DNA from 3 places in the Kitasatospora sp. NPDC059795 genome. Region 1 is predicted to be linked to each of the others. Evidence: riboswitches for the same ligand, from Rfam matches in the RefSeq annotation. Region 1 holds a riboswitch; each other region holds the start of a gene.
The links. Region 1 has a riboswitch for cobalamin ahead of ACFV4P_RS06145 (ribonucleoside-diphosphate reductase subunit alpha). Riboswitches for the same ligand answer to the same signal wherever they lie in the genome.
Positions count from the first base shown of each region.

Region 1 (2,253 bases):
TCGTCGAAGTCGGCGCCCCACAGGTCGACCAGCTCGGGCACGTCCGCCGGGGAGAACAACGACCAGTCCTCGTTGGCGTTGACGCGGCGCATGAACTCGTCCGGGATCCAGTGCGCCAGGTTCAGGTTGTGGGTGCGCCGGGCCTCTTCGCCGGTGTTGTCGCGGAGCTCCAGGAACTCCTCGATGTCGGCGTGCCAGGTCTCCAGGTACACGCAGGCCGCGCCCTTGCGCCGTCCGCCCTGGTTGACCGCCGCCACGGAGGAGTCCAGGGTGCGCAGGAACGGGACGATGCCGTTCGACTTGCCGTTGGTGCCGCGGATCAGCGAGCCGCGGGAGCGGATCCGCGAGTAGGACAGGCCGATGCCGCCGGCGTGCTTGGACAGCCGGGCGATCTGCGCGTACCGGTTGTAGATCGAGTCCAGGTTGTCCAGCGGCGAGTCCAGCAGGTAGCAGGAGGACATCTGCGGGTGCCGGGTGCCGGAGTTGAACAGCGTGGGGGAGCTGGTCAGGTACTCCAGGCGGCTCATCAGCTTGTAGAGCTCGGCCACCTCCAGCACCGACTGCTCGGAGGTGCCGACCGCCAGGCCCGCCGCGACGCGCAGCAGGAAGTGCTGCGGGGTCTCGACCACCTTGCGGGTGATCGGGTGGCGCAGCAGGTAGCGGGACTGCACGGTGCGCAGGCCGAAGTACTCGAAGCGGTCGTCGCCGGAGGCGTCGATCAGCGAGTCGAACAGCTCGGTGTGCGCGGCGACGAACTCGGCGGTGGCGTCACCGATCAGGCCCTCGGCGTGGCCGACGGCGATCGAGGCGGAGAACGAGGTGACGCCCTGGGTGGCGGCCTCGTCGGCGATCTCCATCGCCAGCAGGCGCGCGGCCAGCTTCGAGTACTGCGGGTCCTCGGCGATCATCGACGCGGCGGCCTCCACGGCCAGCCCGCGCAGCTCGGCGAAGTCCGAACCGGCGTGGCGGCCGCGCAGCGCGGCGGCGGCGACGTGGCCGGGGTCCACCTGGGGGAGGTCGGTGCTGCGGTCGGTGAGCAGCCGAAGCAGCGCCGCACCGGGGTCGGTGAAGGCGTCGGCGGAACCCTGGGACGGCAGGGTGACTGAGGCGGCGACGGTCAAGGCGCACTCTCTCCTGTGGCGGCGACGGACGTGGATCGAGGTGTCCGGTGGCACACGGGAGGACAGGGGAGGACGGCACGCCGAAACGCTCGATCGGCGCGCGAAAGACCCACCCCCGGCCCGCCCGCGAGGCCGGACGGCAAAGCTGTGCTGCATGGCGTCTGCGGGGATGCCGTGTCGCACACCGTCGGCAGGTCCTCGGACTGCGCGGGCGTCGCTACAGCCCGCTCACCGTTGCGGGGCAGTCCCGGATTTGCACCGGGTTCCCCTGCTTCGACAGCGAGTCGAGCATACATGTTGTGGCGGCTGGAGCTGGCGGCACCAGATGTAGTAGCCGCGTGTCGCGGCGTGGTGCCGCGCGTAGACAACGGGAACCACGCCGGAGAGGCCTCAGAACCGCATCGTGTAGACCATCAGGTCCACCCCGGGGGCCGGCGCCCAGTCCCGTTCCGGGGTCCGGACGAAGCCCAGAGCATCGTAGATCCGATGCGCGGCGGTCATCGTCGGCCGGGTGGAGAACGCCATCCCGGCCAGTCCGAGTTCCCGGCTGCGGTCGATCGCCGCGGACACCAGCGCCCGGCCGACGCCGCGCCCGCGGGCCGCCGTGCCGACCGCCAGCATCCGGATCTCACCCTCGTCCGGACGCGCGATGTCCGCCCACGGGTTGCCGCCCGCGGCGAACGTCACACTGCCGAGCACCGAGCCGCCGGCGCGGTCGACGGCGACCAGCACCTCGGCCTCCCGGTTGCGCCGGGCGGCGTCCCGCAGGAGCTCGACGTAGTCGGACCCGGGGCGGGTGTGGCCGTCGCCGACGAAGGCTTCGACGGTGACCTCCGCGGCTCCGGCGAGGTCGTGGTCGAGGGCGCGGCGGACGAGCGTGACGCGGTCGGTCGGGGAGTGCATCCGGACAGTGTGCCGGACCGCTCCCGGCGCGGATCGGCCAGGTCCGGGTCGAACGGCCCGCCGAGATGGCAGGAATGCGCCTTTGCCGCGAAATCCTGCCAGTGCCATGCTGGGCGGATGCTGAGCAACGTCGCGGTGATCGTGCTGGAGCAGATCCACCCCTTCGAGCTGGGCGTGGCCAGTGAGATCTTCGGTCTGGACCGCAGCGACAGCGGCCTGCCGGCGTACG
Region 1 is NZ_JBHWID010000002.1:487,083-489,335, forward strand. It holds gene ACFV4P_RS06145 (ribonucleoside-diphosphate reductase subunit alpha) at 1-1,121, opposite strand, end outside; cobalamin riboswitch at 1,293-1,425, opposite strand; gene ACFV4P_RS06150 (GNAT family N-acetyltransferase) at 1,512-2,024, opposite strand; gene ACFV4P_RS06155 (helix-turn-helix domain-containing protein) at 2,142-2,253, shown strand, end outside.

Region 2 (2,253 bases), on a different contig from region 1:
GCGCCGCCGCGGCCCCCGCCGCCGCGGCCCCCGCCGCCGCGGCCCCCGCCGCCGAGCCCGCCGCCGCGGCACCCGCCGCAGCCTCCGCCGCCGAGCCTGCGGACCGGCCGGCCGACGCGTCAACTGCCGTGGTGCGCAACCGCGTTCTGCTCGGCGCCCAGGTCATGGTGGTCACCCAGCTGGTCATGGTCGGCGTGATGACCATGACGCCCGTCCACATGCACGACGCCGGCCGGGGCACCGCCGCCTCCGGACTGGTCATCGCCCTGCACGTCGCCGCGATGTACCTGCCCTCCCCGCTCACCGGACGCCTCGTCGACCGGCACGGCCCGCTCGCCGTCGGCGCCGCCGCCTGCCTCACCCTGGTCGCCGCCGGACTGCTCGCCGCCCTCGCCCCCGCGCACTCCGTCCCGCTGCTCGCGCTCGCCCTCGTGCTGCTCGGCCTCGGCTGGAACTTCGGCCTGGTCTCCGGCACCGCCATCCTCACCGACGGCGTCCCGCTCGCCACCCGCGCCAAGACCCAGGGCAGCGTGGACGTCGCCGTCTCGCTCTCCGGCGCCACCGGCGGCCTCGCCTCCGGCGCCGTCGTCGACCTCTCCGGCTACTCCGTCCTCGCCTTCGGCGGCGGCCTGCTCGCCCTGCTCACCCTGCCCGCCATCGCCACCGCAGCCGTCCGGAGCCGACGATGACCTACCACGTGCCGCCGCAGGCAACCTCCACCCCGTCGCGACAAAGGCTGCCTGCCACGGCACTGGCCTTCGACGGACGCGGCCTGCTCTGCGTCACCCTGCTGCTGCGCCTGCGCGCCGCCATCGCCGACGCCCCCGCCGGCACCCTCGTGCACGTCCGCGCCACCGACCCCGCCGCCCCGCTCGACCTCCCCGCCTGGTGCCACTTCACCGGCCACCACTACCTGGGGCCCGTGGACGAGGACACCTACGCGCTGCGCACCGCCGCCGACCCCGCCCCGACCGCCCCCGACGCCCCCTGGCGCCGACCGGCACAGCCGTAGGGCAGGTCCCGGCGTCTGCCTTCAGACCCAAGGGCGGAGCACCTCGAACGGGGAGATAGGCTGGTCGGGCAGCGGTTCGCCCCGTCCGATCAACGGCGGGAGCGTCGCAAGAGGGAACCTGGTGCGAGTCCAGGACTGCCTCGCAGCGGTGAGCGGGAACGACCGCCGTCACACGCACTGGGCCCGATCGGCCCGGGAAGCGACGGCCAGTAGACAGGCCCTCCACGGGAGATGCCCGCGAGTCCGAAGACCTGCCGCCGCCCGCGGAGCCCACCGGCGCCGCGGATCGTCCGAGCCGCGACTCGCGAAGGAGAGTTCCCGTGGCAGACCAGACCGTCGTACCCGAGGCGGCCGCCGCAAAGCCCGCGCAGGCGTCCCAGGTCACGCTCGCCCACATCATGAGCGAACACGACACCAACCTCTACGGCACCATCCACGGCGGCGTGGTGATGAAGCTCATCGACGACGCCGCCGCCGCGTCCGCCGCCCGGCACGCCGAGGGCCCGGCCGTCACCGCCGCCGTGGACGGCATGACCTTCCTGGCCCCGGTCCGGGCCGGCGACCTGCTCACCGCGCACGCCGAGCTCGAACGGGCCGGCCGCACGTCGATGACCGTCCACGTCACCGTCACCGCGGAACGCTGGAACGCCACCGGCCCGGTCACCCGGGTCGCCACCGGCCGGCTCACCTTCGTCGCCATCGACGCGGAGAGCCGGCCGCGGACCGTCCCGGCGCTGCTGGCCGCCTGACGCGCCGTCAGCCCGTCCGGGCCCGGAACGCCGTCCCACCTGGCGTTCCGGGCCTGCTTTCTGCCGTCGGCGCTACGTGATCACTCTCACGTCTGCGCAAATCCGCCCATTGTGGACGGCGCGCGATCGACATGTTCCGTTCAAGCTCCGCTTACCCCACCATGGCAGCGTGTGCCCGCCTACGCGCGTAGCGCACCCCATGGTCCCTGTGGTTCGAGGAGATTGACAGATGATCAGAACGTGGAAGGCCGCCCGCCCGCTGGCCCTCGCCGCCGCCGCACTGGTGGCCGCCGCCGGCGCGAGCGCCGTCCCGCAGCACGCCACCGCGGCCACCCCCAAGAGCGCCGCCGCGGCCGCCGCCACCCCCAAGCGAGTTCTGTTCGACAACACCAAGGCGGAGACCGCGGGCAACGCCGACTGGATCATCTCCACCAGCCAGCCCGACCCGCTGGCGCAGAACGCCAACCCGACCGGCGAGACCAGCTGGACCGG
Region 2 is NZ_JBHWID010000026.1:17,706-19,958, reverse strand. It holds gene ACFV4P_RS33070 (MFS transporter) at 1-689, shown strand, start outside; gene ACFV4P_RS33065 (sulfurtransferase TusA family protein) at 686-1,012, shown strand; cobalamin riboswitch at 1,068-1,286, shown strand; gene ACFV4P_RS33060 (acyl-CoA thioesterase) at 1,333-1,761, shown strand; gene ACFV4P_RS33055 (putative Ig domain-containing protein) at 1,991-2,253, shown strand, end outside.
Region 2: another riboswitch for cobalamin. It lies ahead of ACFV4P_RS33060 (acyl-CoA thioesterase); the one in region 1 lies ahead of ACFV4P_RS06145 (ribonucleoside-diphosphate reductase subunit alpha).

Region 3 (2,253 bases), on a different contig from region 1:
AGCGAGACCACGTCCTCGGCCAGGGCCCAGTTCCCGGTCACGCGTACGGCGTGGCGGTACACCAGCGAGGAGTGGTCCCGGAACAGGTCGCGGAACGCTTCGGGATTCCCGGCCCGGAGCCGGGAGTGTGGATGGTTCACGTCATGCCTTGTCCGGCCCGGGGCGCCGGTTCCCGTGACGCAGGTCACCGTCCGGGGCCGGCGGCGTGCCGCGCCGAGGAGCAGTCGGAGAGCGAACTCGGCGACCGCTTCCGGGAGTTCACGGCGCAACGCGGGCGGCCGGACGGCCGGGCGGGGGTGCGGGGTCAGCGCTTCGCGCAGGCCGTGGCGCGGAACTCCTCGACGGGGACGGTGCGGGTGGTGCCGCTGCCGTCGGAGGCGGTGCCGTCGTAGCGGACGTTTCCCGGGGCGAGCTGCTTCAGGTCCTCCGGGGTGAAGGCGGTGGCGGTCGACGACCGGGAGTTGTCCTTGGTCCAGCCCTGGAGGTGGTAGGTGGTCCCGGCGTCGAGCGGGGTGGCCGACCTGCCCGTCTCCCAGCCCTCGGCGGGCGCGTCCAGGGTCCAGGTGCTCAGCCCGGGACCGAGGGCGGTGTGGGCGGTCCAGCTTCCGATCGTCTCCTCGTGGCTGCCCTCGCTGGTGGAGAGGGTGGCTCCGTCGATCCGGTGGCCGCAGACCAGCAGGACGCCCAGCGGGCGGCCGTCCTCGGTCACGGAGATCCCGGCGACGGCGTCGCTCTGCACCGCGCACCCCGAGACCGCCGCCAGAGCGGCCAGCGCCGCGGCGCCCTGCGCGGCGCGCCGGACTGCCTGTCGCACGTTTCCTCCCCTTGTCCGCCCGTCCGGGCGGCGAATGTGGCTGCATCCTAGGGCCTGCCTTGGGCCCGTCGGATGCTGCCCGGCCTCGGCCCCGGCGGCGGGCGGGGTGTGACCAAACCCTCCGGGGCCTCGGTTGACTGGTCCGAAGCGGGCGTGGTGGGATCTTCGGGCCAAACGGAGGCAAGCAGAGGAAGCCGGTGCGAGTCCGGCGCGGTCCCGCCACTGTGACCGTTCACCCCGCGCGGGGGTGACCGGAAGTCAGGAGACTCTCGCCTTCGTTCCGTCGATCCAGGGCGCGGACCCTGAGTGAGGACACAACGCCATGCGGGCTGCCCCGTACCTGGTGGGCGCGGTCGCGGGGTATCTCGCGGACGCCCGGCTCGGAGACCCCCGGCGCGGACACCCCGTCGCCCTGTTCGGCACCGCCGCGGCCCGGCTGGAGGGCCGGCTGTGGCGCGACCACCGCGGGGCGGGCGCGCTGCACACCGCGCTCGCCGTCGGCGCCGTCGCGGGCGGAGCGGCGCTCGCCGCCCGGGCCGCCCGTCGCGCTCCGCTCGCCGAGGCCGCGTTGACGGCCGCCGCGACGTTCACCGTCCTCGGCGGGACGTCGCTCACCCGGGAGGCCCGGACGATCGAACGGTCGCTGGCCGCCGGTGATCTGACGGCCGCGCGGGAACGGCTGCCGCACCTGTGCGGGCGCGACCCGTCCGGGCTGGACGAGCAGCAGATCGCGCGGGCGGTGGTGGAGTCCGTCGCGGAGAACACCGCCGACGCGGTCGTCAACGCGCTGGTGTGGGGCGGGATCGCGGGCGTTCCGGGGCTGCTGGCGTTCCGGGCCGTGAACACCCTGGACGCGATGGTCGGTCACAAGTCCCCGCGGCACCGCCGTTTCGGCTGGGCCGCCGCCCGCCTCGACGACGTCGCCGGGTGGCCGGGGGCCCGGCTCACGGCGCTGCTCACCGTCGCCGCGTCCGACTCCCCCGCACGGACCTGGCGGGTCTGGCGGCGGGACGGCTCCGCCCACCCCAGCCCGAACGCCGGCCAGGCCGAGGCCGCGTTCGCCGGCGCCCTCGACGTCCGGTTGGGCGGCACCCTCCGCTACGGCGAACGCGTCGAGCACCGACCGGTCCTCGGCGCGGGCCGCCCCCCGGTGGCCGTCCCCGACATCGCACGCGCCTGCCGTCTCTCCCGCCGCGTGGGCGTGCTCGCCCTCGCCGTCACCGCCGGCGCGCGCTGCCTGGTCCTCGCCCGGGCCGGACGCACGTGACCGCGCCGTCGCGTCCTCGCACCGTACCGGTCGCCCGGCGTGTTCTCCCTTCCTTTCCTCTCTCCTCCGAAGGAGGCCGTCCGTGAGCGGTGCGTTGTTGGTGGCCGGGACGACCTCGGATGCCGGGAAGAGCGTGGTGACGGCCGGGATCTGTCGGTGGCTGTGGCGGCAG
Region 3 is NZ_JBHWID010000012.1:155,514-157,766, reverse strand. It holds gene ACFV4P_RS24240 (RNA polymerase sigma factor) at 1-140, opposite strand, end outside; gene ACFV4P_RS24235 (hypothetical protein) at 305-814, opposite strand; cobalamin riboswitch at 956-1,104, shown strand; gene ACFV4P_RS24230 (cobalamin biosynthesis protein) at 1,137-2,081, shown strand; gene ACFV4P_RS24225 (cobyric acid synthase) at 2,164-2,253, shown strand, end outside.
Region 3: another riboswitch for cobalamin. It lies ahead of ACFV4P_RS24230 (cobalamin biosynthesis protein); the one in region 1 lies ahead of ACFV4P_RS06145 (ribonucleoside-diphosphate reductase subunit alpha).